One region of the Promicromonospora sp. NPDC110617 genome, then DNA from elsewhere that is predicted to be linked to it. Evidence: predicted binding sites of a transcription regulator. Region 1 holds the regulator's gene; the other holds the start of a gene.
The links. Region 1 encodes Rex, which represses fermentation and respiration genes when NADH is low (regulators of the CRP and FNR family bind a similar motif). Its sites were predicted from a motif close to CTTGTGAANNNNTTCACAAG; they were not measured.
Positions count from the first base shown of each region.

Region 2: mqo (malate dehydrogenase (quinone)) is a predicted target of Rex. The motif match lies at 9,438-9,457, and genes of this name have one in related genera.

Region 1 covers NZ_JBVKBM010000001.1:830,572-845,022, reverse strand. The annotation lists gene ACZ7LE_RS03585 (DUF3048 domain-containing protein) at 1-533, opposite strand, end outside; gene ACZ7LE_RS03580 (AMP-binding protein) at 642-1,928, shown strand; gene ACZ7LE_RS03575 (1,4-dihydroxy-2-naphthoate polyprenyltransferase) at 2,014-2,883, shown strand; gene ACZ7LE_RS03570 (DUF4229 domain-containing protein) at 2,954-3,235, opposite strand; gene ACZ7LE_RS03565 (PLDc N-terminal domain-containing protein) at 3,357-3,743, shown strand; gene ccsB (c-type cytochrome biogenesis protein CcsB) at 3,813-4,805, opposite strand; gene resB (cytochrome c biogenesis protein ResB) at 4,808-6,610, opposite strand; gene ACZ7LE_RS03550 (cytochrome c biogenesis CcdA family protein) at 6,610-7,413, opposite strand; gene ACZ7LE_RS03545 (TlpA family protein disulfide reductase) at 7,413-8,009, opposite strand; gene ACZ7LE_RS03540 (histidine phosphatase family protein) at 8,009-8,656, opposite strand; gene aqpZ (aquaporin Z) at 8,804-9,553, shown strand; gene ACZ7LE_RS03530 (MarR family winged helix-turn-helix transcriptional regulator) at 9,640-10,152, opposite strand; gene ACZ7LE_RS03525 (YceI family protein) at 10,373-10,924, shown strand; gene ACZ7LE_RS03520 (redox-sensing transcriptional repressor Rex) at 11,029-11,676, opposite strand; gene ACZ7LE_RS03515 (glutaredoxin family protein) at 11,737-11,985, opposite strand; gene ACZ7LE_RS03510 (Pr6Pr family membrane protein) at 12,000-12,671, opposite strand; gene ACZ7LE_RS03505 (HAD family hydrolase) at 12,750-13,544, shown strand; gene ACZ7LE_RS03500 (30S ribosomal protein bS22) at 13,620-13,718, opposite strand; gene ACZ7LE_RS03495 (potassium channel family protein) at 13,953-14,451, opposite strand, start outside.
Region 2 covers NZ_JBVKBM010000002.1:1,242,863-1,257,313, forward strand. The annotation lists gene ACZ7LE_RS16325 (siderophore-interacting protein) at 1-402, opposite strand, end outside; gene ACZ7LE_RS16330 (MFS transporter) at 422-1,840, opposite strand; gene ACZ7LE_RS16335 (GNAT family N-acetyltransferase) at 1,927-2,466, shown strand; gene ACZ7LE_RS16340 (GNAT family N-acetyltransferase) at 2,543-3,178, shown strand; gene ACZ7LE_RS16345 (GNAT family N-acetyltransferase) at 3,502-4,707, shown strand; gene ACZ7LE_RS16350 (SCO4848 family membrane protein) at 4,885-5,103, shown strand; gene ACZ7LE_RS16355 (TetR/AcrR family transcriptional regulator) at 5,214-5,792, shown strand; gene ACZ7LE_RS16360 (pyridoxine/pyridoxamine 5'-phosphate oxidase) at 5,789-6,442, shown strand; gene ACZ7LE_RS16365 (maleylpyruvate isomerase N-terminal domain-containing protein) at 6,555-7,280, shown strand; gene ACZ7LE_RS16370 (SDR family oxidoreductase) at 7,349-8,308, opposite strand; gene ACZ7LE_RS16375 (helix-turn-helix transcriptional regulator) at 8,504-9,343, shown strand; gene mqo (malate dehydrogenase (quinone)) at 9,476-10,969, shown strand; gene ACZ7LE_RS16385 (hypothetical protein) at 11,042-12,592, opposite strand; gene ACZ7LE_RS16390 (hypothetical protein) at 12,573-14,180, opposite strand; gene ACZ7LE_RS16395 (condensation domain-containing protein) at 14,177-14,451, opposite strand, start outside.

The sequences.
Region 1 (14,451 bases):
GGATCGCGCCGGAAGCCGGGGGCGCCCTTGTCCATGATGACCGTCTGGGTGCCCGCCCGCTGCGCGGCGGCGATGAACGGGCCCTGCCCGCCGGAGAACGCCAGGATCCCGTCGAGCGGCGCCACGATCGCGGCGTCCATGGGGCGGATGGAGCGCACCGGCTCGACGGCGTCCGGGAGGTTCGAGTGGTAGGTCGCGACGAAGCGGGTGATGCCGCCCTCGACGACCTCCTCCCACACGATGTCGGCCTCCACCAGGCCGCTCTGCGGCCGGGCCGCGGTCGCGTTCTCGATCTTCACCGACACCGCGGGACGGTGCGCGATCTTCTCGGTCCGCACGCCCGTGAGCGGCCACACCAGCGGCACCTCCGGCTCGGGCGGCCCGCCCCGGTCGCCCTCGACCGAGGCCGCCACCGTGGTGGTGGGCGTCGCCTGCGCCTCGGCGGGGCGGCCCCCGTCACATCCGGTCAGCCCGACCGCCAGCACCATGGCCGCACCCGTGGCACGGACCGCCGTCCTCCAACGCGTGGTCATCGGTACTCCTCCGCGAGTGTTCGGTGCCGAGCCCCGAGGGGTCCGTGTGGCGCACACCTTACAGATCCGCGCGACGCCCGGCCCCTCGAGCGCGCTTACGCTCAGGAGGTGACCCTGACCGACCCCGCGGGCGCCGTGGTGCGCGCCGTCCGGGACGCCCTCGACGGCGGCGCCGTCTACGCCCCCCAGCCCCGCCTGTCCGACGCTGCAGTACCGCCCGGCACCGCGCTCGTGCTCCGGACCTCCGGTTCCACGGGAAACCCCCGCGAGGTCGCGCTGAGCGCCGCGGCCCTGCGGGCCTCGGCCGAGGCCACCCACGACCGGCTCGGCGGGCCCGGCCGCTGGCTGCTGGTGCTGCCGCCCACGCACGTCGCGGGCGTCCAGGTGGTCAACCGGACGGTCGTGGCGGGGACCGAGGTGCGCGTCGGCGACCTGACCCCCTTCACGCCCGGCGCGTTCGCCGCCCTCGCGCGGGACTTCCTCGACTCCACGGGCACGGACGGGGGTGGCCGCGCCTACGTCTCGATCGTGCCCACCCAGCTCCACCGGCTCGTCGCCGCGGCCGACGGCGGGGGCGCGGCCGACGGCGGGGACGGGACCGGGACCCGGGACGACGACGACGGCGCCGGCCTCGCGGCGCTCGCGCGGTTCGACGGCGTACTGGTCGGCGGCGCCGCGACCCCCGCCCCGCTCCTGGCCCGCGCGCGGGCCGCCGGGGTCCGCGCCGTGACGACCTACGGCATGTCCGAGACGAGCGGCGGCTGCGTGTACGACGGCGTCCCGCTGGCGGGCGTGCGGGTGCGGCTGGCCGACGCCGGGAGCCCCGACAGCGCGACCGGCGTCGTCGAGCTGTCCGGCCCCGTGCTCGCCGAGGGCTACGTGGGCGACCCCGACGCGACGGCCACCGCCTTCCGCACCGACCCCGACGGCACCCGCTGGTTCCGCACGTCCGACCTGGGCCGCCTCGACGACGGCCGCCTGACGATCCTCGGCCGGGCGGACGACGTGATCCTCACCGGCGGGGTCAACGTCGCCCCGGCCGCCGTCGAGGACGCGATCGCCGGGCACCTGGCCGGGCGCGGCACACCCGGCGAGGCGTGCGTCGTCGGCGTGCCCGACGCCGAGTGGGGCCAGGCCGTGGTCGCCGTCCTCGCCCTGCCGGGCCACGCGCCCGCCGTCGGCCCACCGGAGAACCTGGCCGACGCCGGCGGCGAGCTGCTGGCCGGGCTGCGCACCGCCGTCGGCGCACTGCTGGGGGCGCCGGCGGCGCCGCGCCGCGTGTACGTGACCTCGGCCCTGCCGACCCGGGGCCCGGGCAAGGTGGACCGCCGGGCGGTGCGCGACGCCGTCGTGCGGGCCGAGCGAATTCCGGGCCGGGAACCCGTGCGACCATGACTTCGTTCCTCCGCCAGGACCGGGCCCCGGCCCGGTGCCGCTGTGGCGAGGACCCAGGCACACCCCACGAACGAAGGACACGCTGATGGCCACTGCCGCCGAGTGGATCTCCGGGGCACGGCCCCGCACGCTGCCGGCGGCGGCCGCCCCCGTCATGGTGGGTACCGGCGCGGCCGCGCAGGTCGGCTCCTCCGCCTGGCTGCCCGCGCTGCTCGCGCTGGGCGTCGCCCTCGCGCTGCAGGTGGGCGTCAACTTCGCCAACGACTACTCGGACGGCGTGCGGGGCACCGACCTCGACCGCGTCGGACCGATGCGGCTCACGGCGTCGGGCGCCGCCCCGCCGCGCGCGGTGAAGGGTGCCGCCTTCGCGGCGTTCGGCGTCGCGGGGGTGCTGGGCCTGATCCTGTGCGCGGTGTCGGGGCACTGGTGGCTGCTCGCGGTCGGCGCGGTGAGCGTGGTCGCCGCCTGGTACTACACGGGCGGCAGGACGCCGTACGGGTACCGGGGCCTGGGCGAGATCGCCGTGTTCGTGTTCTTCGGCCTGGTCGCGGTGCTCGGCACCACGTACACGCAGGCCGACCGCATCACGTGGCCCGCGGTGCTCGGCGCCGTGGGCGTGGGCCTCATCGCGTGCGCGCTGCTCATGGTGAACAACCTGCGTGACATCCCCACCGACGTCCTCGCTGGCAAGCGCACCCTCGCGGTACGGCTCGGCGACTACCGGGCACGTCGCGCGTACATCGCGATGATCTGGGTCCCGGTGCTGCTCGGCGCGCTGTGCGTGTTCTGGGCGCCGTGGTCGCTCGTGGTGCTGCTGCTGCTCGGCCCGGCGGCGCTGCTGTCCATCCCGATCCTCGCCGGGGCGCGCGGCAAGCTGCTCGTCCCGGTCCTGGCGGGCACGGGGCTGTACGAGCTGGGCTACGGGCTGCTGCTCTGGTTCGGCCTGTCGATCTGATCCCCCCGAACGGGTCAGCCGCTCAGGTCACCCGGGTGACCTGAGCGGCTGACCCGTCGGAGGTTCGGGGTCAGTCGGCGCGCAGCTTCTCGTCGACCTCGGCGTCCTCGTGGGCGGCGTCGGCGTCGATCTTCGGGGCCGCGGCCCGTGCCGCGGCACGCCGCTCGGCCCGGCCGGCCATCCACTGCGTCGCGGCGTCGCGCGGCCTGCCCAGCGTCAGGTACGACACCGCCAGGGCGACCAGCACGGCGACGACCGGGAGCAGCCAGCCCCGCAGTCCGACGAGGTAGAGCACGCCGAGTGCCGCGGCGACGAGCGCGACACGGAGCAGGGAGTAGATCACGAGGGGCACCCACCCATGGTAGGCCGGGGCACGCCCCGCGTTCGCACGACGACGGCCCGCCGGGCGACAACGGGGCGAACGTCACGTCGGGGGCTGCCCCGCCCGCGCCAACCCACCGTAGGCTGGGGGTATGCCTCGCGTACTCCTGATCTTGGTGGTCGTCGGACTCATGGCGTATGCCCTGACCGATGTCTGGGGCGCGGACGAGGACGAACGTGCAGGTCTGCCCCGGTGGCTCTGGGTTCTCCTGATCGTCCTCCTGCCCCTGCTCGGTGCGATCTCGTGGATCGTGGTGCGGGTCAGCCGCCGGTCCGGCGCCGGCCCCGCCTCGGGCCCCGGCTCCGGCGGAACCCGCCCGACCACGCCCCCGCGGCCCGGCCCGCGCCGCCCCTCCGGCCCCGTGGCCCCGGACGACGACCCGGAGTTCCTCTGGCTGCTGGAGCAGGAGAAGCGCAAGCGCGAGCGCGAGGCCCGCGGCCGCCAGGAGGCCAAGGACGACGACACCGAGAGCAACTGAGCCCGGGAGAAGACCGAGGGCACCGGATCCGCGCGGATCCGGTGCCCTCGGTCGTGTGGTCGTCAGGCCTCACAGGCCCGAGTACGAGTGCTTCCCGTTGAAGATCAGGTTCACGCCGGTGAAGTTGAACAGCACGCACGCGTAGCCGGCCACGACGAACCAGGCCGCACGGGACCCGGACCAGCCGCGCGTGGTGCGTGCGTGCAGGTAGGCCGCGTAGACCACCCAGACGATGAAGCTCCAGACCTCCTTGGGGTCCCAGCCCCAGTAGCGGCCCCAGGCGTCCTCGGCCCAGATGGCGCCGCCGATGAGCGTGAAGGTCCACAGCACGAACGCCACGGAGTTCAGGCGGAACGAGAGCGACTCGAGGGCCGCGGGCGCCGCGGTGTGGTCGAGCCAGCCCCAGTGCCGGCTGCCGAGCACCGGGGAGCCGTTGTCCCGGGCGTCCCGCAGGAGCTGCAGCACCGACGCCACGAAGGCGACGGTGAAGATGCCGGTGGCGCAGATGGCGACGCCCACGTGGATCACGAGCCAGTACTTCTGCAGCGCGGGCTGGACGCCCATCGCCTCCACGAAGAACTTCTCCTGGGCCAGCACCAGGAACAGCACGCCGAGCCCGCTCACGAACGCGCCCAGGTACCGCACGTCACGCCGCGTGTTCACGCCGGCGAACACCGCGACGGCGACGAACGTGCCGACCAGCGTGAACTCGTACATGTTGGCCCACGGCGTGCGCCCCGCCGCGATGCCGCGCAGCACGATCGCGATCAGCAGCAGCGCCGCGGCCAGCCAGGTCACGGACATCCCGATCCCGGCGAACTTGCGGCTCACCGGGCCGGCCGCCGCGCCGGTGACGGGGGCGGCCTCGGCGTCGATCAGGCCGGGCACGTCGTCCCCGGCCCCCGCGCCGACGCTCACCTTGTCGCGGCTGCGCGCCGCGTCCCGCGCGTCGACCTTCGCGCCGGACAGGCGCGAGAGGTCCACCGAGAACGCGATGAGCCCGATCGCGAGCGCCGTCGCGGCACCCCAGACGAGCAGCACGCTCAGGTTTGCCAGCTCCATGTTCAGTCCTTTTCCGATCCGGTCTCGATGCGCGGTTCCTGAGCTTGTCCGGTGGCCGCCGGTCCGGGCTCTGCTCCCGGGACCGCCCCCACGGCGCGGTCGACCTCGGCCTGGAGGCCGGCGTCGTCGCCCCGGGCGAGCCCCGCGACCTCGACCACCGTAACGCCGTCCGGCCCGTCGTACGCCCGCGCCCAGACGCGCCGCCGCGGGGTGAAGAGCGAGACGGTGAGCCCTGCGAGCGCGAGCAGCGCGAAGACGAGCACGAACGCGAGCGACGGGTCGTGCCGCAGGTCGAGCGCGACGTAGCGCGGCAGGTCCTCGCCGAGGGTCAGGGTGCCGAGCCCGTTCGGCAGGTCCACGGTCTCGCCGGGCCGTGCCAGCACCTTGACGCGCTCGCCGGACTCCTCCAGCGCCGGGGTGAGCGACGCCGTGTCGAGCTCGTACACGTTCTGCGGCGAGCCGTCGTCGAGCCCCAGGTCACCCGTGTACACCTCGAGCACGAGCAGCGGGTCCACGGGCTGCGGGAACGCCGAGCGGGCCGACCCGTCCTCGTTCACCTCCGCCGTCGGCAGGAAGTAGCCGACGAGCCCGATCTGGTCCAGCCCGGGCGACACGTCGGGCACCTTCACGACGCCGCGGGAGGTGTACATCGTGTCCTCGGGGATGAACGTGACCCGGCCGGAGAAGGCGACCTCGCCCTCGGCGTCGTGCACGGTGATCTCGGGGGCGAAACCGTTGCCCTGGAGGTAGATCTTGGCGCCGTCGACGACGATCGGGTGGTTCACCTTGATCTGCTCGGGCCGCTCCTCGCCGGACGGCTCGGTCACCGTCACGTGCGCCGTGAAGTCGCGCGCCTGGGCGAAGGCCACGGTGTCGCTCGCGAACTCCGACTCGAACTTGTCGAGCGTCATCGAGAACGGCACCAGCGAGCCGGGGCGGAACCACCCGCCCTTCTCGAAGGTGTCGTAGTCCACGACGGCGTTGGCGAAGCCGCGGCCCTCGGTGACGATGGCCTGGCCGCGGTAGTGCAGCAGCTGGCCGGTCGCGACGGAGACGAGGAGGCCCACCAGGGCCAGGTGGAAGACGAGGTTGCCGGTCTCGCGCAGGTAGCCGCGCTCGGCGCTCACGGTGGCGGACGCAGGACGCCGTCCGCGGGCCGCCTCCTCGCCCCGGTCCACCCGGAAGGTGGGCAGCCAGGAGAGCCTGCCGCGCAGGTGGGCGGCGACGGCGTCGGCCGCCTCCTCGGGCGACGCGCCGGTGGTGGCGGTGGCCTTGGCCGGGAACCGGTTGAACCGGGACGGGACGCGCGGCGGGCGGCCCCGCAGGGCGCGGTAGTGCGCCGCCGACCGCGGCAGGATGCAGCCCACGAGCGAGACGAACAGCAGGATGTAGATGGCGGAGAACCAGACCGACGAGTAGACGTCGAAGAAGCCGGCCTTGTCGAGCCACTCCCCGGCGGTCGGGTGGTCGGCGAGGTACTCGAGCACCCCCGCGGCGTCCTGGTTGCGCTGCGGCAGGACAGACCCGGGCACGGCGGCGACGGCGAGCAGCATCAGCAGCATGAGCGCCACGCGCATCGAGGTGAGCTGGCGCCACATCCAGCGCAGCGTGCCCACGAGGCCCAGCGCGGGCGCGGTGGGGCGCTCGGGCCTGGGCCCCCGGGGATCCGACGCCGGGGCGCCGGGCGCCTCGCCGGGCTCGCCCTGGGTGAACTCGTCCGCGATGCCCTCGGGGACGTAGGTACCTGGCCTGTTGTCCCGGGTACTGTCGCGGGCGCTGTCCCGGCTGCTGGTCCGACCGGCCATCAGATCACCGTCTCGAATCCGCCGATCCAGAGCTGCATGGCCCCGGTCATCCGCGTCCAGAGCCCGGTGACCAGCAGCAGCCCGACCAGCACCAGCAGCCCGCCGCCGATGCGCAGCGCCGCGAGGCGGTGCTTGCGCAGGAAGTCCAGCATGCGCTCCGAGCTCTGCAGCCCGAGGGCCACGAGCAGGAACGGCACACCCAGGCCGATGCAGTACGCCACGCCGAGCAGGGCGCCGCGGCCTGCCGAGGCCTCGTCGATCGCGAGCGCCTGCACGGCGCCGAGGGTCGGGCCGATGCAGGGCGTCCAGCCCAGCCCGAAGACGACGCCGAGCAGCGGCGCGCCCCACAGGCCGGCGCGCGGCGTCAGGTGGAACCGAGCCTCGCGCTGCAGGAACGGGACGGCCCCGAGGAACCCGAGGCCGAGCAGGATCACCACGGCGCCGAGCACGCGGATGATCACGTCCTCCCAGCGCACCAGGTAGGCGCCCAGGCTGCCGAACGCGGCGCCGAACGACACGAACACGACGGTGAAGCCGAGCACGAACAGCGCGACGCCGCCGACCACGCGGCCGCGGGCGGGCTTGGTGCGCGTCGACACGATCCCGGGGGTCGTGCCGGCCGACGCGGCGGCCATGCTGCTCACGTACCCGACGTACCCGGGTACGAGCGGCAGCACGCACGGCGAGGCGAACGAGACGAGGCCCGCGAGCAGCGCCACGGGCACCGCCAGCAGCAGGGACCCGCTGAACGCGGTGCTCGCGAAGCCGCCGCCGACGGCGGTCGCGATCGAGCCGGCGAGCATCAGGCAGCCTCCGCCAGGACCTCGTCGATCAGGGACTCGAGCGTGGAGTGCTCGGCCTGGCCGATGACGCGCGCGGCCACGTTGCCCTCCTGGTCCAGGACCACGGTGGTGGGCACGGCCTGCAGCGGCACGACGCCGTTCAGGCTCGCGATCACCTTGCCGCTGCGGTCCTCGATGCTCGGGTAGGGCACCTCGAAGGTGCGCTGGAACGCCTGCGCGGAACCGGCGTCGTCCTCGGTGTTGATGCCGAGGAACTGCACGCCGTCCTTCGACCCCGCGAGGCTCACGAGATCGGGCGCCTCGGCGCGGCACGGCGCGCACGAGGCGTACCAGGTGTTCACGACCACCACGTCGCCCGCCCAGTCCGTGCTGTCGACGTCGTTGCCCTCGAAGTCGGTGCCCGTGATGGCGACGGGCCCCTTGCGGTCCCCGACGTCGTACGTCTGGACCGAACCGTCACCGGAGACGTACCCCTGCCCGACGACGTCACCGGCGCCCGAGTCCGCCGGGCTGCACGCGGCGAGCGACACGACGAGGCCGAGCACGATGCCGACGACCACTACCCACTGGACCGCCTTGACGGTCTTGCCCCGCATCACGCGCCGGCGACCTTGCTCGCGCCGTCGTAGAGCTCCGCGGCGGGCTCCGTGTAGTGCAGGCCGACGAACCGGTCGTCCTCGAAGTGCAGGGACGTCAGGGACGCGAGGTTGCACTGCCGGTTGCGCGGGTCGTGCCAGAGGGTCCCGCCCTCGAGCGCCCGGCGCGTGAGCCAGATGGGGAGCTGGTGGCTGACCAGCACGATCTCGTGGCCCTCCGCGGCGCGGCGCGCGTCCTCGACGGCGGCGCGCATGCGCTCGACCTGGGCCGTGTAGGGCTCGCCCCACGACGGCCGGAACGGGTTCCACATGTGCGGCCAGTTGCGCGGGTTCTTCAGCGCCCCGCCGCCGGGGCCGGCGACGACCAGGCCCTCGAACCGGTTGTCGGCCTCGATGATGCGGTCGTCGGTGGCGAGCTCCAGGCCGAAGCCCTGTGCCACGGGGGCGGCCGTCTCCTGCGCCCGCTGCAGCGGGGACGCCACCACGCGGGTCACGTCCCGGCCGGTGCTCGTGAGGTGGTCGGCGACGATCTTGGCCATCGCCTGGCCACGGTCGGACAGCCGGTAGCCGGGCAGGCGCCCGTACAGCAGGCCGTCGGGGTTGTACACCTCGCCGTGACGCAGCAGGTGAACCGTCGTGGAAACCATGACCCACAGTCTCCCATCCGACCCTGGGTGCCCGTGACCTTCCGCGAGTGTGCATTACGTCATCTCGCGCCGATCCGGTGTCGCCGACCTACATTCAGCGGAAAGGTTTCGCCATGAAACCGTCCGATGCAAGCAAGGGGGCTCCACATGAGTGAGACAGCATCGCCAGCCATGTACGCGCGCCTGGCCGCCGAGGCGCTGGGCACGTTCGTGCTGGTGCTGGGTGGCTGCGGCACCGCGGTCTTCGCAGCCAACTTCCCTGACGCCGAGACCAACACGGTGGGCGTGGGCTTCCTCGGGGTCGCCCTGGCCTTCGGCCTCACCGTCGTGGTCGGCGCGTTCGCGCTCGGCCCGATCTCGGGCGGCCACTTCAACCCGGCCGTGACGCTGGGCCTGGCGGCCTCGGGCCGGTTCTCCTGGAACGACGTCGGCGGCTACGTCGTGGCGCAGATCATCGGCGGTGTGCTCGGTTCCAGCGTGCTGGCGCTGATCGCCCTCGGCGGGCCGGACGGCTACTTCGACGCCGCGCGCGAGTCGGGCTTCGCGGCCAACGGGTTCGGCGAGCACTCCCCGGACGGTTTCGGGCTCGGTTCCGCGATCCTGACCGAGACGATCCTCACCGCGGTCTTCCTGTTCGTCATCCTCGGCACGACGGCGCGGATCGCCTCCCCCGGGTTCGCCCCGCTGGCGATCGGCCTGACGCTCACGCTGATCCACCTGGTCTCGATCCCGATCACGAACACGTCGGTGAACCCCGCCCGCTCCATCGCCACCGCGATCTACGCCGGCGGCTGGGCCTGGGGGCAGCTCTGGGTGTTCCTGCTGTTCCCGGTCCTCGGTGCCCTGGTGGCGGGGTACGCCTACCGCCCGATGTTCAGCCGCGTGCTGACCGAGTAGGCCCCACCATCCCCACCGCCGACGTGTCAGACGCACAGATCCCTCGGGTGACCTGTGCGTCTGACACGTGCCGCGGGGCGCGGCGGTCAGTCGCAGAGCGCCGTGAGGCCTTCCTCGGTGCCGCCCGACCTCTTCGAGGACTCCGCGACCTTGGCCATGATGCGGCCGAGCATCGCGAACTCCTCGGGGTCCAGCGCCTCCACCATGATCCGGCGCACCGCCGCGACGTGGCCCGGCGCCGACACCTCCAGCGCCGCGTAGCCGGCGTCGGTCATGGTGCAGTTCACCCCGCGGCGGTCGCCCTCCGCCGCCCGGCGCTCCACGAGCCCGCGCGCCTCCATGCGCGCGACCGTGTGCGTCAGGCGGCTGCGCGAGAGCACCAGGCCGTCCGCGAGCGTCGACATGCGCATCGTGCGCTCGGGGGCCTCCGAAAGCTGCACCAGCAGGCTGTACTCACCGAGCGACAGGTCGAGGGTCCGGTCGTGCACCGCGCTGAGCGCCTCCACGAACCGTGCGGTCCCCTCGAGATAGTGCCGCCAGGAGCCCTGCTGCTCCTCGGTCAGCCAGAGATCGGAACCCTGGATCGTCTCCGCTGCCACTTCGCCCACCGCCTTCGTGCTCGCCGAGCTGCCAGGAGGGCCGGCCCGGGTGACGCCGTCACGCCGGGAGCCATGATCGCCCGCCGGCCCGAATGTGATCTGCGACGTGCCGGGCGCCCTCTAGGAATACGTTACGGGACCCGTTATGTTGGAACGCATCAGATCTAGTTGATCCCTCAACTATCTACCTCAACCGTCGCACCCACAAGGAGTCCCCCTGATGGCCACCCCGCTCCCCGCAGGTCTCACCACCGGCGCCTACGACATCGACCCCTCCCACACCGCTGCCTCCTTCTCCGTCCGCCACGCCGGCATCGCGAAGGTGCGCGGCAGCATCGCCGTCACCTCGGGCACCATCACGGTGGGCGAGGACCTGGAGTCGTCGAGCGTCACCGCCGAGCTGGACGCGGCCTCCGTGAGCACCGGCGACGCCGGTCGTGACGGCCACCTGAAGAGCGCCGACTTCTGGCACGCCGACGAGAAGCCGACCTGGACGTTCTCCTCGACCGACATCAAGGCCGACGGCGACGACTACATCATCTCGGGCGACCTCACGATCAACGGCATCACCAAGGGTGTCGAGCTGGAGACCGAGTTCACCGGCACCGCCAAGGACCCGTTCGGCAACGACCGCGCCGGCTTCGAGGCCAGCCTCGAGGTCAACCGCAAGGACTTCGGCCTCACATGGAACGCCACGCTGGAGACCGGCGGCTTCCTGGTGGGCGACAAGGTCAAGATCACGCTGGACGTCAGCGCGATCGCCAAGGGCTGAGCCCCGCTCGTCCCTGAACAGCACCACCGCTGAGTGCGGGGTATGTGTGCGATCGAGCAGCTCGATCGCACACATACCCCGCACTCAGCGTTTTTTGGCGGTCGTCAGAGGGCCGCCGCGCGGGTGGCCGCGTGGAAGGCCAGGATCTGCAGCTCGCCACCGACGTCGACCGAGCGCACCACCACGTCGTCCGGCACCTGGAGCGCCACCGGCGCGAAGTTCAGGATCTCCCGGACGCCCGAGCCGACCACGGCGTCGGCCACGTCCTGGGCGCCGTGGCCCGGCAGCGCGAGCACCACCATGGAGACCCGCTCACGCTCGATGACCTCGGCCACCTCGCGCACGTGCTCCACGGTCACGCCGGCCACGTCCGTGCCCACGACGTCGGGCGACGCGTCCAGCAGCGCCACCACCTGGAAGCCGCGCGTCGCGTACCCCGAGTAGTTCGCCAGGGCGTGCCCGAGGTTTCCGATGCCGACGATCGCCAGCCGGTGCTCCGTCTCGAGCCCCAGGGCGACCGTGATGTACGAGGCGAGCGACTCGACGTCGTACCCGACGCCGCGCGTGCCGAACGAACCCAGGTACGAGAGGTCCTTGCGCAGCTGCGCCGAGCTGACGCCCGACCGTTCGGCGAGCTCCGTCGAGGAGGTGAGGTCCACCCCCTCGGCCGCGAGGTCACGCAGGGCGCGCAGGTAGTACGGCAGCCTCCCCACGGTTGCTGCCGGGACTGTCCCGTCACTGAGTTCGACCACGTGCTGCTCCCCTCCCCGCGACCACTGTGTCGCGGGCGTACGCACACACTGCCTGGACGATCATGCCAGGAGGCGTGCCAGGCGCGCACCGTCCACGCGCCAGAAACCTTGCTGGACACCGTCCACCTCGAGCACGGGGACGTACTCCCCGTACTTGTCGCGCAGCGCGGGCGCGCTGTCGATGTCGACCTCGCGCCACGCGGTCCCCGCGCTCTCGCACACCTTCTCGACGACGGCACGTGCGTCCTCGCACAGATGGCACGCCTCGCGTGTGTAGAGAACGACCCGGGTCTCGGCGGCAGTGGTCACGCCCCGAGGTTACGTCACGTGCGGGCCACCGAACGGTCGGTGTCCGGCAGCCGCCCGTCCGCCCAGCGCACGCCCCAGGCCAGGACGAGGAAGACGACGGCGACGATCGCGGAGTTGGTCACCGCGCCCGCGTAGCCGAGCGTGTTCACGTCCAGGAACGGGTACGGGTACCAGCCCGTCACGGCGCCGCGCACGAACGTGTAGAGCAGCCACGCGATCGGGTAGACGACGGACCACCACACCGTCCGCCCCGTCACGCGCGGCCGCGGCCCCACCAGCAGCCAGGCGACGACGGCGAACACCGGCGCCAGGACGTGCAGCATCACGTTCGACACCATCCCGGCGCCCGTCAGCTCCACCAGTCCGCGCAGCACGGTGTTGTAGACGATGCCGGTCACCGTGATGCACAGCAGGGCGTCGAGGCGCAGCACCCGGAAGACCGGGCCGTCCCGGCGCGGGTCCAGCGCGAGCGCCACCGACACCCCGCCGATCAGCAGGTTCGACTGAATCGTGAAGTAGCTGAACATCCGGACGATCCGCTCGGCGTGCGTCGGTGCGAGACCAGGGCCTCCGGTGAGGGCGACGACGAGCTCGATCCCGAAGCCGCCGAGGGCGAGCACCGCGACCAGCAGGTGGAGGAACCGCGCGAGCGCGGCGCCCTCGGAGGTCCGGATGTTCTGCGTCACTCCCCGGTTCTACCAGCGCTTCTGCCCCGGTGCCCGGCGAGGACTTGCGTCCTGTGGCACGCCGATAGAGTGACCTCCATGCCGTCGACGCTCCCTTCGTCCGCCACCGCGGCGTTCTTCGACGTCGACAACACGATCATCCGCGGTGCGAGCGCCTTTCACCTGGCCAAGTCCGCGTACCAGCGCAAGTTCTTCGGTACGCGGGACATCCTGAGGTTCGCCCTGATCCAGGCGCGATACCTGCTCTGGGGCGAGAACCGCGAGGAGATCGACCAGGTGCGCGACCGCGCGCTCTCGCTCATCGCGGGCCGCAGCGTCGCGGAGATCGCCACCCTCGGCGAGGAGGTGTGGGACGCCGTCCTGTCGCTGCGGATCTACCCCGGCACGCGCCGGCTGCTGGACGAGCACATCGCGGCCGGCCACCAGGTGTGGCTGGTGACCGCCACGCCCGTGGAGATCGCGCAGCTCATCGCCCGCCGCCTCGGCGCCACGGGCGGTCTCGGCACCGTGGCCGAGCACAAGGACGGGTTCTACACGGGCCGGCTCACCGGCGACCTGATGCACGGCCAGGCCAAGGCCGACGCCATCGTCTCGCTCGCCGAGACCGAGGCCATCGACCTCGACGAGAGCTACGCCTACGGCGACTCGCTCAACGACCTGCCGATGATGCGGTCCGTGGGCCACCCGTGCCCCATCAACCCCGACCTGCGGCTGCGCCGGCACGCGCAGGAGGTGGGCTGGCCCATCCGCGAGTTCCGGGGGCGGTCGCAGCGCGCGGCCGGGCGCGGCGTCCGGACGGCGTCGTGGGCCGGGGCGGCCTGGGTGCTGGGCCTGGTGCTGCGGGCGGCCCGACGGCGGCTGCGCGGGCACTAGGCACAGAAAAAACGAAGAAGGCCCGGCCCCCCAGGGGGGCCGGGCCTGCTCGTCACGCGCCCGACGGCGCGCGCGTCACTTCTTGTTGCGGCGCTGGTGGCGCGTCTTGCGAAGCAGCTTGCGGTGCTTCTTCTTGGCCATGCGCTTGCGGCGCTTCTTGATGACGGAGCCCATAGGTCCTCGCAATGTTCGGTCGGTCGGTCGGCGGCAGCCCGACGACGGGCCGCGCGGCGAAATGGTCCACGGTTGGTCCGGGACAGTGACGCCATAGTGACGATGGCCGACCAACACGAAAAGGAGTCCGCTACCTAGGCTACCTGCTCTGCCGCGCGCCCCGTAATCGACGGCGGTGTGAGGTGCGCCGGACCTGCCTCCACAGCCGGCTGCCAGGCCCGTCCGCGGCACGGCTCAGGGCCGGGCCGCGAACCGCTCCAGCAGGTCGGCGTGGCCTGAGCAGACAAGCAGGTCGTTGGCGGAGACCCGGGTCTCCGGCGTCGCGTAGACGAAGTCCACGCCCGGCGACTTCACCCCGATCACGGTGATCCCGTACCGCTTGCGGATGTTGGACTGCGCCAGCGTGAAGCCCTGCGCCTCGCGGGGCGGGCGCATCTTCACGATGGTGAAGCCGTCCTCGACCTCGATGTAGTCGAGCAGCTTGCCGCTGACGAGGTGGGCGACGCGCGAACCGGCGTCCGCCTCCGGGAAGACGACGTGGTGCGCGCCGATGCGGGTCAGGATCCGGCCGTGCTCGGCGGAGATCGCCTTGGCCCAGATCTGGGGCGTGCCCAGGTCCACCAGGTTGCCGGTGATGAGCACCGACGCCTCGAGCGACGAGCCGACGCCGACCACGGCGACGCCGAAGTCCTTCGCGCCGAGCTGCTCCAGCGCGTCCGGGTTGGACGCATCG
Region 2 (14,451 bases), on a different contig from region 1:
GGCATGACCGGCGGCGTGTCCGGCGGCACCTCCCGCCGCGTGCGCACCCGCGGAGTCGGCGTCGTCGTCCCCCGCGTGCAGCACGAAGTCGACGTCGAGCTCCTTCAGGTCGGGGCGCGCGGCGCGGACGGTGTAGTTGCGCACCCACGGCCGGCGGGCCTTGGGCGTGGTGAGGTACTCGGCGTACCAGAGCCCGGACGTGCGTGTGGGCAGGCGCAGCACGTCCTGGCCGGCGCGCGGCAGGAAGAGGCGGAACCACTGGTCGTAGCCCGCGGGCGTGAACCGGTCGAGCTCGTCGCCGCCGAGGGTCACGCGCATCATGTTCGGCGAGACCCGCTTGGTGCTGACGACCTCGGCCATCACGACGTGCGGGTCGACGGCCTTGCGCCCCTTGAATGCCATGCACTGAGGTTAGGCATACCTAACTGGTTTTGACCAGGTTTGCGTCGGGATCTACTCCACGCACGTTCCGGATCCCCACCAGCGACAGCAGTCCGCCGAGGAACAGCAGGCCCGCCGTCACCAGCAGCGCCCGGTGGAACGACGCGACGTCGAGCACACCGCCCGTGATGATCCCCGCGAACGCCACGGTCACCAGGCCCGCCACCCGCGCCACCGCGTTGTTCACGGCCGAACCGATGCCGGCGTCGTGCGTCGGCACGGCGCCCAGGATCGCGGCCGTCAGAGGCGCCACCGTGATCGCGAGGCCCAGCCCGAAGACGAGCTGACCGGGCAGCACCTGCGTCGGGTAGTAGGCGGTCTCGTCGATGGCGAGCATGAGCAGGTAGCCGACGCCGGCCACGATCGGCCCCACGGTCATGAACAGCCGCGGCCCGTAGCGGCCGGCGAGCGTGCCGAACCACGCGGACAGCGCGATCATCGCGAGCGTCGTCGGTAGCTGCGCCACCCCGGACCACGTCGCCGAGTACCCCGCGACCTGCTGCAGGAACAGGGTGAGCACGAAGCCGCCCAGGGACAGCGCGCCGTAGATCGCCGTGGTGGCCAGGTTGCCCCAGGCGAAGTTGCGCGCCCGGAACAGCCGCAGCGGCAGCATCGGGTCCGCCGCCCGCCGCTGGTAGAGCACGAACGCGACCAGCATCACGGCGCCCGCGATGATCGAGACGAGGATGACGGGCGACGTCCAGCCGAGCCGCTCCCCCTCGATCAACCCGAACACCACGCCCGCGAGGCCGAGGGCGGCCAGCACCGCACCGGGCACGTCGATGTGCCGGCCGGGCTCACCTTCCGCGGCGGGGACGCCGCGCAGGAGCCAGAGCGTGACGGCGATGACGGGCACGTTGATCCAGAACACCCAGCGCCACGACGCGAAGTCCACCAGCATGCCGCCCACGAACGGGCCGACGATCATCGCGCCGGTGGTCAGCGCGGTCCACCGGCCGATCGCACGGGACTGCGCCTCGCCGCTGAACGTCGCGATGATCAGCGCCAGGGAGCTCGGCACGAGCAGGGCACCGGCCACCCCCTGCAGGGCACGCGCGAGGACGAGGAAAGGCCCGGTCGGCGCGACGGCGCACAGGATGGAGGCCAGCGCGAACCCGACGAGCCCGGCCGCGAGCACGCGGCGCCGGCCGTAGACGTCGGAGATCGAGCCGGCCACGAGCATCAGCGCGCCGAGCGTGATCAGGTACGCGTCCACGACCCACTGCTGCAGGGGCAGCGCCTCCATGCCGGGACCTGCGAGCTCGTCCGCGATCGCGGGCAGGGCGACACTCACCACCGTGCCGTCGAGGAACGACACGAAGGAGCCGAGGACGGCGACGACGAGGACTCGTCTCTGGAGCGTGGTCACGGGCCTCACGCTATGCCCGGCCACCGACATCTGCCCCGAGCACGGCGTGCATTTCGCCCACGCCCGAACGCCGGGACGGTTTCGAGGTCGCCCCGCGCATCCGGCACGATCGCCCCATGGACCTGACGATCCGCCCCGCGACCCCCGAGGACGCCGCGGCCTGCGCCGACATCTACGCCTACTACGTGCGCGAGACCCACATCAGCTTCGAGTCCGAGCCGCCGGGCACCGAGGAGATGGCGCGCCGCATCGCGACCTACTCGGCCGGGCACGCCTGGCTCGTCGCCCTGGAGGCGGGCACGACCGACGTCGTCGGCTTCGCGTACGCGGCGCCGTACTCGCCGCGCGAGGCCTACCGCTGGGCGGCCGAGACCAGCGTCTACCTCCAGCAGGGCCGACGACGGACGGGCGCGGGCCGCGCGCTGTACGAGGAGCTCTTCGACCGGCTCGCCGCGCGGGGCTTCCGCCGGCTGGTGGCGGGCTTGGCCCTGCCGAACGAGGCCAGCCTGGGCCTGCACACCGCCCTGGGGTTCGAGGTCGTCGGCACGTTCCACCAGATCGGCTGGAAGCACGGCCGGTGGCACGACGTCGTACGCCTGCAGAAGGACCTGGCGCCCGCCCTGGGGGACGCGCCGCCAGCGGGCGAGCCGGGCTGATTTACCTGCTCAGCGGGTCGCCGTCAATTCAGTGTTGCGATCATCCTGCCCGTGCGGAACACGACAGGATCCGTGCATGGACAGCATCGTCCGCGTCGCGACTCCCGACGACGCCGCAGCCTGCGCCGCCATCTACGCCCCCTTCGTCGCCGACTCGGCGGCGACGTTCGAGACCCGCCCGCCGGACGCCCGCGAGATGACGCGCCGCATCGAGCGCTTCTTCGGCCGCGAGACGTGGCTGGTGCTGGAGTCGCACGGCACGGTCGTGGGCTTCGCCTACGCCAAGCCGTTCGCGGACCGCCCGACGTTCCGCTGGACGCTCGAGACCAACGTCTACGTCGCGACCGAGCACCAGCGCGTCGGCGGCGGTCGCGCCCTGTACGAGGCCCTTCTGGCGCGGCTCGCGCGCCGCGGCTACCACCGCGTCGTCGCGAGCATCGTGCTGCCGAACGACCCCGCGATCGCGCTGCACGAGGCGGTCGGGTTCCAGCGCGCGGGCTCGTTCGAGAAGATCGGCTGGAAGCTCGGCGCCTGGCGTGACGCCGTCCTGTTCCAGCGCGACCTCGTGGCGGACGACGGCCTCGCGCCCGGCAACCGCACGGCCGACGCGGAGCTGCAGGGCCTCCTCACGCCGGAACCGCTGGAGGTCACGCGCACACCGCTGCTGCGCCCGCACCCGGCGGAGGACCAGGTCGCCTACTTCGGCGACTGAGCCGGAGGCGCAGCGCAGGGTGCGGGCCGAGGAACGAGGCACGCGCCCCGGAGCGGAGCCGCAGGCTCAGGCGCGAACCGTAGAGCCTGAGCCGGAGGCGCAGCGCAGGGTGCGGGCCGAGGAACGAGGCACGCGCCCCGGAGCGGGGCCGCAGGCTCAGTCGCGAACCGTAGAGCCTGAGCCGGAGGCGCAGCGCAGGGTGCGGGCCGAGGAACGAGGCACGCGCCCGGAGCGGAACCGCAGGCTCAGGCGCCGACAAGCAGAGCCTGGATTGTATTTTTTGGGCTCGCCCGCTCCCTCACCCGTTGCCTAGGGTCGCCTGCATGACCCTCACCGTGCGCCGGATCGAGTACGCCGACCAGCCCGACTACACCCGGCTGGGCGGCGAGGCGTTCGGTGTGCCCGCCGGGGGCCGCGAGGTCCCGACCGCGGCGGAGTGGGCCGCTTCCGGCTTCCGGGAGTGGGGCGCGTTCGACGGCGAGGGGCTGGCCGCTCGCCTGCGGGTGTACGGGTTCACGTCGTGGTTCCACGGCGCCCGGGTGCCGACGGCGGGCGTGGCAGGCGTCGCCGTGGAGCCCGAGCGGCGCGGTTCCGGCCATCTCGCGCGCCTGTTCCGCGCCGCGCTCGACGAGGCCCGCGAGCAGGGCGACGTCCTCTCCACGCTCTTCCCGTCGGCACCGGGCATCTACCGCCGCCTGGGCTACGAGGTGGTCGGCTCGTTCGACGACGTCGACGTACCGCTGCAGAACCTGAACCGCGTGCCGGCGCCCGCCGGCGTGGTGACGCGGCGCGCGACGACTGCCGACTTCGACGCCGTCGTCGCCGTGCACCGTCGCTGGGCAGCGGCGCAGAACGGGCCGGTCTCCCGGGCGGAGAAGCCGTTCTGGACGCCGCCGGAGAAGTTCTTCGCCGACTACACGGGCGTCACGCTGGCTCTCGACGCCGCGGACGAGGTGGTCGGGTTCGCGAGCTGGACCCGCGGCGACGGCTACACGCCGGCCACGACGGTCATGGAGATCGACGACCTGATCGCCCTGACGCCGGACGCCGCCCGGGCCCTGTGGCGCACCCTCGGCAGCTTCTCGACGGTGGTCGGCACGGCGCGTGTGGCGACGTCGGGCCTCGATCCCGCGTGGCTGGTGCTGCCCGACCTGACCACGACCGTGCACGCCGCCCACCCCTACATGCTGCGGATCCTGGACGTGGCCGGAGCGCTGGGCGGGATCGCGACGCCGCTGGAGGGTGCGCGCGTGCCGTTCGCCGTCCGGGGCGCGGCGGATCTCGCGGGGGCGTGGACGCTCACGGTGTCCGACGGCGTCACGCACGTCGAGCGCGACGCCGTCGACGTAGACGACGCGCACCACGCGCGGCCGGTGTTCAGCCCGAACGGACTGGCGCTGCTGTACACGGGAGCGCAGTCGGCGGCGAACCTGCGGATCGCGGGTCACCTCACCGGCCCGCCGGACCACGACGCCGCGCTGTCGACCCTCTTCGGCGGCCGCCAGCTCCACGTCCGCGACTACTTCTGACGCCGCCGCCCGGCGCGCCCGCCGCCGCCCGGCGCGCCCGCCGCGCCCGGCCGTCCCGGCCGGAGTTGACCACAGCACTTCCTGCCACGACAGGCGTCCGCCTGGCAGCAACTGCTGTGCTCAACACCATGGGTCGGGCGTGGCGAGGGTCGCGTCGCGGCGGCGGATAATCGGCGGGTGGATATTCCTGTCGGCTGGTCCGTCGTACTCATCGTCACCGCGCTGTGGAACCTGCTCATCTGGCCGCGGTTCTGGCAGCGCATCGTCGCCGACCCCCGGTCGCGCGACGCCGACGGGCGGGCCACGACGTTCCTCACCGTGCACAGCGTGCTGATCGCGGTCTCGCTCGCCCTGGCCCTGGCGGTCGGCGTCCTGGGCGTACTCACCCTGTTCTGACGCCGCCGGGACCTGGCCGGACGCCGCCAGCTCTCAGCGCGACCACACCATCCCACCCTGGCCGGAAGTATTCGGTTGGCACCATACCTGGAGGTAGGTATGGTGCAGCCATGAGCAGCAGCACCTCCGCACGTGAGCGGCTCGTCGGCGCCGCGCAGGACCTCTTCGCCGCCCAGGGGGTCGGGCCCACCAGCCCGCGCGCCGTGCTGGCGGCGTCCGGCGTCGGGCAGGGCAGCCTGTACCACCACTTCCCCACCAAGCACGACCTCGCCGTGACCGCCGTCGGCGCCACCGTGGACGACGCGCTCACCCGCGCGATGCGCACGCTGGGCGGCGACTCCCCCGCCGTCGAACGCCTGGTCGCGTACCTCGAACGGCCGCGCGAGGCGCTGGCCGGCTGCAAGATCGGCCGCCTCACGGCCGACCAGGCGGTGATGGACGACGACGGCCTGCACGACGTGGTGACCGCGTACTTCGTGCGGCTGCTGGGCACCGTCACCCAGATCTTCCGCGAGACCGGGCTGTCCGACGACGTCGCCCGCGACCGCGCGCACGCCGCCCTCGCGATCATCCAGGGCGGATACGTCCTGGCCCGGGCCACGCGGGATCCCGGCGCGCTCGACGCCGCGGTGCGCGGCTTCGTCGGCCTGCTGAACCAGAACATTCTGCCCCCGAAGGAGAACTCGTGACGTTCCGCGAGCGCCTGCGCGCGCTGCCCACCTTTGCCCGGCCGGGGCTGCCGGTCTTCGACACCGCGGCCGCGCCGTCCACGCCGCACGAGCTGTTCGTGACGTGGATCGAGCAGGCGATCGACGGCGGCCTGCTGGCCCCGCAGGCGGCGACGCTGTCGACGGCGGACGCCGCCGGGCGGGTGCACGCCCGCACGCTGGTGCTGAAGGACGTGACGGCGGACGGCTGGTGGTTCGCGTCGCAGTCGACGGGCCCCAAGGGGCGTGACCTGGCGGCGAACCCGAACGCGGCGCTGACGTTCTTCTGGCCGGAGCTGGGGCGCCAGGTCAAGGTGACGGGCACGGCGGCGTCGGCCGGGGCGGAGGCGAGCCGGGCGGACTTCCTCGCGCGGCCGGACCTGTCGCGGGCGGCGGGGCTGGTGAACCACCAGAGCGAGCCGCTCGGGTCGCCGGAGGAGTACGCGGACGCGTTCGCCGAGGCGCTGCGCACGGTCACCGCCGACCCCGGGCTGGCCGCCCCGGACTGGACCGCGTACGTGCTCGCGCCGACGGAGGTCGAGTTCTGGCAGGCGCCGGACGACGGCCCGCACACGCGGCTGCTGTACCGCGCCGGCGCCGACGGCTGGTCCACGGGCCTCCTGTGGCCCTGACCCGCACCCGTCCGTCCGCGCGGTGTCAGACCTACGGCTCCCTCGGGTGACCCGTACGTCTGACACGTCTGACACGCCCGACCCAGCCCGCCCGACGAAGGGACACACCCCTGTGAGCACCGTGCCCAGCAGCACCCCGAGCACCACCCCGAGCACCACCCTTACCGCCGGCCCCGGCCCCGACCTGATCGCCCACGCCCGTGGCGACGCCGCGGCGGGGCTGGACGACCTCCTGTCCGCCGTCGGGCGGCTGACCGCCGGCGATCTCGCCGGTCCGTCGACGCTGGACGGCTGGACCCGCGGGCACGTGCTGGCGCACGTCGCGGGCCTGGCCACGGCGATGCTCGGTCAGGCACGGGCCGCCGAGCGCGGCGAGGTCGTGCCCGTCTACGCCAGCCCGGAGGCCCGCGCCGCGGGGATCGAGGCGGGCGCCGGACGCACCGTCGCCGAGCACCTGGCGGTCCTGGGCGACCTCCGTGACGACCTTTCCCAGGCCTGGCCGGAGCCCGGCTCGCCGCTGTGGGACGCCCCGAGCGGGTACCGCGGTGGGCCGCTGTCGGGCTGCCTGCTCGCCTGGTGGCGCGAGGTGCGCATCCACTCCGTCGACGCCCTGGCCGGCACCGTGCAGGAGGTCGGGTACGAGACGTGGGACGACGCGCTGTGCGCGCACCTCCGCGAGTTCCTCGCGGTGCGGCTGCCCGACGGCGTCTCCGTGGACGACGTCGAGGGCGACCCGCGCGACGTCACCGCCTGGCTGGCCGGACGCGTGCCGGTGACGCCGCTGCCGGGCGACCTGCCGGAGCTCGGCCCCTGGCCGTCGGCGATCCCGGCCCGCTGAGCGAGAGCGACGTGTCAGACCCTCAGGTCACCCGGGTGGCCTGAGCGTCTGACACGTGCACGGGGGGCTCACGGGTTGTCGCCCACGGCCGCCGCGAACCGCACGCCCGTGAGCCGTTCGGACGCCGCCCAGACGCGCGCGGCCTCCTCGGCGCTGCGCAGCGGCGCGTACATCGTCTGCTCGGCGGGCCGGCCGCCGAGGTTGCCGGGCCCGCTCGGGCCGTAGAGCACGCCGGCCCTGGCGGCGGGGTCGGTCGCGGCCAGGAGGGCCGGCAGCTTCGCCGTCTCGACGGTGCCCACCAGGATGCCGCGGGCCGAGAGCGCGCGGATCAGCCGGACCGCGGGGGTGTCGCTGCCCCGCCCGAGCTCCGGACGCGCGGCCAGCAGGCTGGTCGGCGCGACCCCGGGGTGGGAGAGGTTGCTCGTGATGCCCCAGCCGTGGGCCCGGCTGCGGCGCTCCAGCTCTAAACCAAAGAGCCCGAACGCGATCTTGGACTGGGCGTAGGCGCGCATGCCGTCGTACGAGCGCTCCCAGTTCAGGTCGTCCCAGTTGATGCTGCCGCGCCGGGCCGCGACGCTGACCTGCGAGGTGACGCGCGCGCCGCCGTCGCGCAGCAGCGGCAGCAGGTGACCCACGAGCGCGAAGTGGCCCAGGTGGTTGGTGCCCGTCTGCAGCTCGAACCCGTCGGCGGTGGTCTGCCGGCTCGGCGGCCGCATGACGCCCGCGTTGTTGATCATCAGGTGGATCGGCCGCCCCTCGTCGCGCAGGGTGTCGCCCAGCGCCGCCACGGACTCCAGGGAGGACAGGTCGAGCGAGCGCAGCGACAGCCGCGCGTCGGGCACCGCGCGGCGGATCGTGGCGACCGCCGCCTCGCCCTTGCGCGGGTTGCGCACGGGCATGACCACCTCGGCGCCGGCCGCGGCCAGCCGGGTCGCCAGGCCCAGCCCCATCCCGTCGCTCGCTCCGGTGACCAGCGCGCGCTTCCCGGCCAGGTTCGGCACGGTGATGTCGATCGGTGTGCGTGACATGGGCACGTCTCCCTCGTGTCGTCGAGATCGGTTCGTCGTCGACCTCGATCCTGGGCAGACGGCGACGACCTATCCAGGGCCTGCCGATCACAGGCTCGCCGGGTCACGGGTCCGCCCCGTACGGGGGATCGGCGGGCCGTGGCTCCGCCGTCGGGCACACGGTAGAAAGAAGCGGTACTCGAGACAGGGGGAGCCGTGATCGATCGCACCGGGCTGGCAGAGTTCCTGCGCCGACGCCGCGAGCTGCTGCAGCCGGAGGACGTCGGGATGCCGCGGGGGCAGCGCCGCCGCACGAGCGGGCTGCGGCGGGAGGAGGTCGCCGTGCTGTGCAACATGTCGACCGACTACTACTCCCGGCTGGAGCGCGAGCGCGGACCCCACCCGTCCGAGCAGATGGTCGCGTCGATCGCGCAGGGCCTGCACCTGTCGCTCGACGAGCGCGACCACCTGTTCCGGCTGGCCGGACACCACCCGCCGGTGCGCGGCACCACGAGCGAGCACATCAGCCCGGGGCTGCTGCGTATCCTCGACCGGCTCGACGACACCCCCGCGGAGATCGTCACGGAGCTCGGCGAGACCCTGCGGCAGACGCCGACGGGCGTGGCGCTGACCGGGGACACGACCGGCTACACCGGGCCGGCCCGGAGCATCGGGTTCCGCTGGTTCACCGACCCGGCCACGCGGGAGCTCTACGCGCCGGACGAGCACCCGTTCCTGACGCGCATGTTCGCCTCGGGCCTGCGCGAGATCGCGACCGTCCGCGGTCCGGGCTCGCGTGCCGCGCGGTACGCCGAGCTCCTCCTGGAGCGCAGCGCGGAGTTCCGGGAGGTCTGGGAGGCCCACGAGATCGGCGTCCGCCCGCACGAGGTGAAGCACTTCGTGCACCCCGAGGTCGGGGCGCTGGAGCTGACCTGCCAGTCCCTCCTCGACCCGGACCAGTCGCACCGGCTGCTCGTCTACACGGCCCTGCCCGGCAGCGAGAGCCACGAGAAGCTGCGGCTGCTGTCGGTGCTCGGGCCGCAGGCGGTGCGCTGACGCACGCCCTGCGGGCGACGCCGTCCCCCGATGCGCCGTCCGCCCATACCGTGAGCGAGGTCACGGTACACATCACGTGATTCATGCCACAGCGCTCGTTCCGCTTTTCACAAGCGCGCTATCTTTCTGAGCGTGACTTCTTACCTCCAGACAGCCCCGCGTCCCTCCGAAGAGGTCGACGTCGCGCTGATCGGCGGAGGGATCATGAGCGCCACCCTCGGCGCGCTGCTCACGATCCTCGAGCCGACCTGGCGTGTCGGGATCTACGAGCGCCTCGACGAGGTGGCCCTCGAGTCGTCGAACCCGTGGAACAACGCGGGCACCGGCCACGCCGCCCTCTGCGAGCTGAACTACACCCCGGAGCGCAAGGACGGCTCCGTCGACATCTCCAAGGCGGTGAAGATCAACGAGCAGTTCCACACCTCCCGCGAGTTCTGGAACCACCTGCTCACCGCCGGTCTGATGGAGGGCACCGACTTCATCAACGTCACGCCGCACATGACGTTCGTGCGCGGCGCCGACAACGTGGACTTCCTGCGCCGCCGCTACGAGGCGCTCAGCGTGCACCCGCTGTTCAGCGACCTGGAGTTCAGCTCCGACCCGGCCGTCATCGGCTCGTGGGCCCCGCTGATGACCCTGGACCGCGACGCCGACGAGCCCATCGCGGCCACGCGCGCCGCCGCGGGCACCGACGTCGACTTCGGCTCGCTGACCAAGAAGCTGATCGGCTTCGCCACCGCGCACAACACCGAGCTGCACGTGAACCACGAGGTGCGCGGGCTCAAGAAGCTCCGGGACGGCCGCTGGCGCCTGACCCTGAACGACCGCACCTGGAACGCCGGCACCCGCCGTCGCACCGTCACCGCGAAGTTCGTCTTCGTCGGCGCGGGCGGTGGCGCGCTCCCGCTGCTGCAGGCGTCGGGCATCAAGGAGGCGCGCGGGTACGGCGGCTTCCCGATCTCGGGCGAGTTCCTGCGCACCGCCAACCCCGAGCTCGTCGCCCAGCACAACGCGAAGGTCTACGGCAAGGCCGACGTCGGCGCCCCGCCGATGTCCGTGCCCCACCTGGACACGCGCATCGTGGACGGCCAGAGCTACCTCATGTTCGGCCCGTACGCCGGGTTCAGCCCCAAGTACCTCAAGAACGGCAAGTACCTGGGCCTGATCACGTCGCTGCGCGCGCACAACGTGTTCTCGATGCTCGGTGCCGGCGTGAAGAACCTCGACCTCACCGGCTACCTCATCGGCCAGGTCGCGGCCGCTCCGGAGACCAAGTTCCACGAGCTGCAGCGGTTCATGCCGACGGCGCAGCCCGCCGACTGGGAGAAGATCACCGCCGGCCAGCGGGTCCAGGTCATCAAGTGGGTCAAGGGCAAGGGCGGCGTGCTGGAGTTCGGCACCGAGGTGGTCGCGGCCCAGGACGGCACCATCGCCGGCCTGCTGGGTGCCTCCCCGGGTGCCTCGACCGCCGTCGCCGCCATGACCGGCCTGCTGGAGCGCTGCTTCCCGGCCAAGTACGCCGAGTGGAAGCCGCAGCTCACCTCGATGATGCCGAGCCTCGGCGGCGACGTCGACTACGACGCGACGCAGCTCGCCCCGGCGGAAAAGGTCCCGGCAGGCGCCTGACCCCCCAGGCAAACAGCTGAGTGCTGGGTATTTGTGGGCTGGAACCGGTTCCAGCCCACAAATACCCAGCACTCAGTTGTTTGTGCTCGGCTCGGCCGGCGCGGTCAGCAGCTCCGACCAGCGGGTCAGCAGCGCGTCGATCGTCGCCGTCGCCGTCGGGGTGCGGGGCATGCGGGCGCGGACGGCGATGCCGGCGTCCGAGCGGGAGACCCACACCTGCAGGTCGTCGGCGCGGGTGGCGGCCGAGACGTGGTGGGCCCGCCGTCCGGCGGCCGCGGCGTGCCCCGGCAGTCGCCGGTAGTCCAGGTACGACACCTGGAAGATGTCCGTCCGCGGGAACCGCAGCGGCTGGGGCAGCGACGTCACCACCTGCTCCAGCGGCACCGCGGCCAGCTCGCGCGCGGCCCGTAGCGCCTTGCCGGTCGCGGCCAGCGCGGTGTCCGGGACGGTGTGCCGGACGGCGGGGTTGGCGGGCACGGCCCAGGGCCGGACCTCCGCGGTCGGGGCCTCGATGGCGGAGTCGATGCGCAGCGGCACCGTGGTGGTGTGCCAGCCGACGGCGCCGCGGGCCGCCGCGTCGTCGCGGGTGTGCACCGGCAGCAGGGTCTCCAGGACGGCAGGGCCGCCCAGGTCCGCGACCGCCCGGGCCAGCGTGACCAGCACGGCCGCCGACGTCGACGCGCCGGCCGCCCGGGCGCGCGCCGCGACGGCGTCCGCGGCCGTGGCGTCGGCGAGCGGGCGCACGACGGTGCGCTGCGCCACCCGCTTGCCGTCGGGCACGCCGAGCGGCAGCGGGAACGTGGGCAGCGCCCAGCCGCGGTCGCGCAGGAAGCCGTGCCAGGCCGCGAGCCGCGGGTCGTCGGCGCCGACAAACGGCGGGCCGGCGGTGTCGACCGACGACGGGCCGACGGGCAGCGAGCCGGCTGTGTCGACGGGCGGTGGCCCCACGGGGTCGGCCGGGACCGGGGCGTCGACGATCGCGGCCGCGGTGCCGGCGGGCAGTCCCGCCGCGCGGCCTGGGGCGGCGGGCCGCCCGGCTCCGCCCGGGCCGCCTGCGTGGGCGCTGCCGCCCGTGCGCTCCGCGTAGCGGGCGGCCAGCTCGTCGATCACGACGGTGGTGGACCAGGCGTCGGTGTGCAGGTGGTCCATGCCCAGCACGATCGTCGACCGGTCGGGTCGGCTGATCGCGGCGGGCAGGAACGCCGGGTAACCGAAGGGCGCGCACCGGCGGGTGAGCTCGGCCGCCAGGCGTTCCCGGGTCTCCGCGACCGTGCGCGTGACCGGGCCGTCGTGTCGCCGCCAGACCAGGCCGTCCGGGTCGTGCCGCACGAGGCCCACCAGCTCGGGCGCGGGACGGCGGACCGCCTCGACCCGCAGGCCCGGGTGGTCGGCCACGAGGTCGCGGAAGACGGTCTCCAGCGCCCCGGGGTCGATCGGCCCCTCGACGTCGAACGCGGCGGTGATCCACACGCTCGGTTCGCCGGAACCGGCCCCGAGGAGGTGGTTGCGCTGGTTCCAGGTCGGCGCCGCCGCGGCCGGACGACGGCCCGCCCCAGGCGCGACGTCCCACGTGACGACCCGGCCGGGCGCCGGCTCCCAGAGGTCAGCCGAGAGGACCCGCACCGGTCGCCTCCAGCCGCGCGTCGGGCACGTCCCGCAAATCCCGCACGACGGCAGCCGGGGCGACGTCCGCACCGGCATCCGGATCCGCGTCCGGGGCCGCGGCCTCGGCGACGGCCGCCGCGAACGTCGCCGTCAGCTCCGCGAGGTACCGGTCCACGGCGGCCTGCGCCGCGGGGGTGTCCGGCGTCTGCGTGACGACGTACAGCCGCTCGTGGTCCCGGTTGACCCAGAGCGACGCGTTCGCGGTGCGGCCCTCCCCTGTGAAGTGCAGGCCGTTGTCGTAGGCGGGCCGCCCGACGCCGGGGAACCGCCGCAGGTCGAGATAGCTGATGAGCTGCGGGCTGCCGAGGGAGGCAGGGTCGAGCACGCCGCCGGCCAGCATGACGCCGAGGGCGGCGTGCACCGGCACCTCGGCCACCTTCCTGGCCTGGCGGAACGCCGCGTCGGCGACGGGCAGGGCGGCCGTGAAGGACGCCGACCCCTCACCGTCGGGCACCGGGGCGGCGTCGGGCACCGGGAACGCGACCGGCGCGAAGTTGCACAACCAGCCCTGCGTGGTCTCGAAGCCCGGGCCGCGCGTGCCGACCACGGTGACGCCGAACCAGTCGGACGCGCCGGTCAGCCGGGCGTCCGTGAGCGCGATCCCGGCGAACACCGCGCCGGTGAACCGGGCGCCGTGCGCGGCGGCGAGCACGTCGATGCGCGCGAGACCGGCGGCGTCGAGCAGGGTCGCGGAGCGGATCCTCACGGGTGCGGTCTCGCCCGGCGGCAGGCCGAGGTCCAGCGCGAACTGCGGCAGGCGGCCGCCGTTCGCGGTCACGGCGTCGGACCAAGCGCGGATCTGGGGCGCGTCCGCCGGGGTCGCCGCGGCGAGATCGTGCTCGGCCCGGGCGTGGTCCAGGAAGGACCCGGCCGTCGGCGGCGGTTCGACCGGCGCGGGGTCCGGCCCGACGTCGCCGGACCCCGCGCCGTCGCCCGCAGCGAGCTCCTGCCCGTACAGCTCCTCGATCTCGCTCAGCACCATGAGCTGCGATCCGCCGTCCGTGAACGCGTGGTCGCAGCCCCAGAACAGGCCGAACCCGTCGTCGGTCACGACGGCGCCGAGCGCGAACGGGGCCCAGGAGTCGGGGCGGCACGCGGCATCGAAGGTCGCGTTCAGGTGCCCGGTCACCCACTCGTCCCACGGGAGGCCGGGTACCGGCGAGAGGGCGGGCACGTCCACCGGCGCGAAGTCGACGGCGTCCGCGGGGACCAGGTGCCGCACCGCGCTGCCGCCGTCGGCACAGGCGTCGACGTCGAACCAGGTGCGCAGGCCCTCGTGCCGCCGCACGAACCGGGTCAGGGCCCGGGCCAGGGCGGCGCCGTCGAACGGCCCGTCGAGGCGGGACGCGGTGCCGGTCCAGGCGCGGTGCCGGCCGCCGGAGGCCCGGCGCGCCGCGAAGGCGCGCAGGTGGTCGCCCTGCAGGAACGACGGCGGTCCGGCGTCCGCCGGTGCCTGCCGGGCCGCGGCGAGCGCAGCTGCCGTGGGCCGCACGTGCACCACGTGCCCGGCGCGCGAGGACCAGGTGCCCAGGGCGCCGAGGATCATGCGACCGCCTCGCTCAGGCCGGCGGTGCCGAAGGCCCGGAAGCAGGCGCGGAGCTCCTCGATCAGGGCATCCGTCGCGGCGTGCGCCTCCGGGGTGTCCGGGTAGCGGGTGGAGACGTTGAGGCCGTCGTGCGTGCGCAGGAACCACAGGTAGAGCTCGTCGGTGCCGTACGCGGGGCTGCGCAGGGTGCGGGCGTCCCAGTCGTTCCAGCGCTCGGCCCCGGGCACGAACCGGGTGTCCACGTAGGAGACGGCGAGGTGCGGACCGTCGG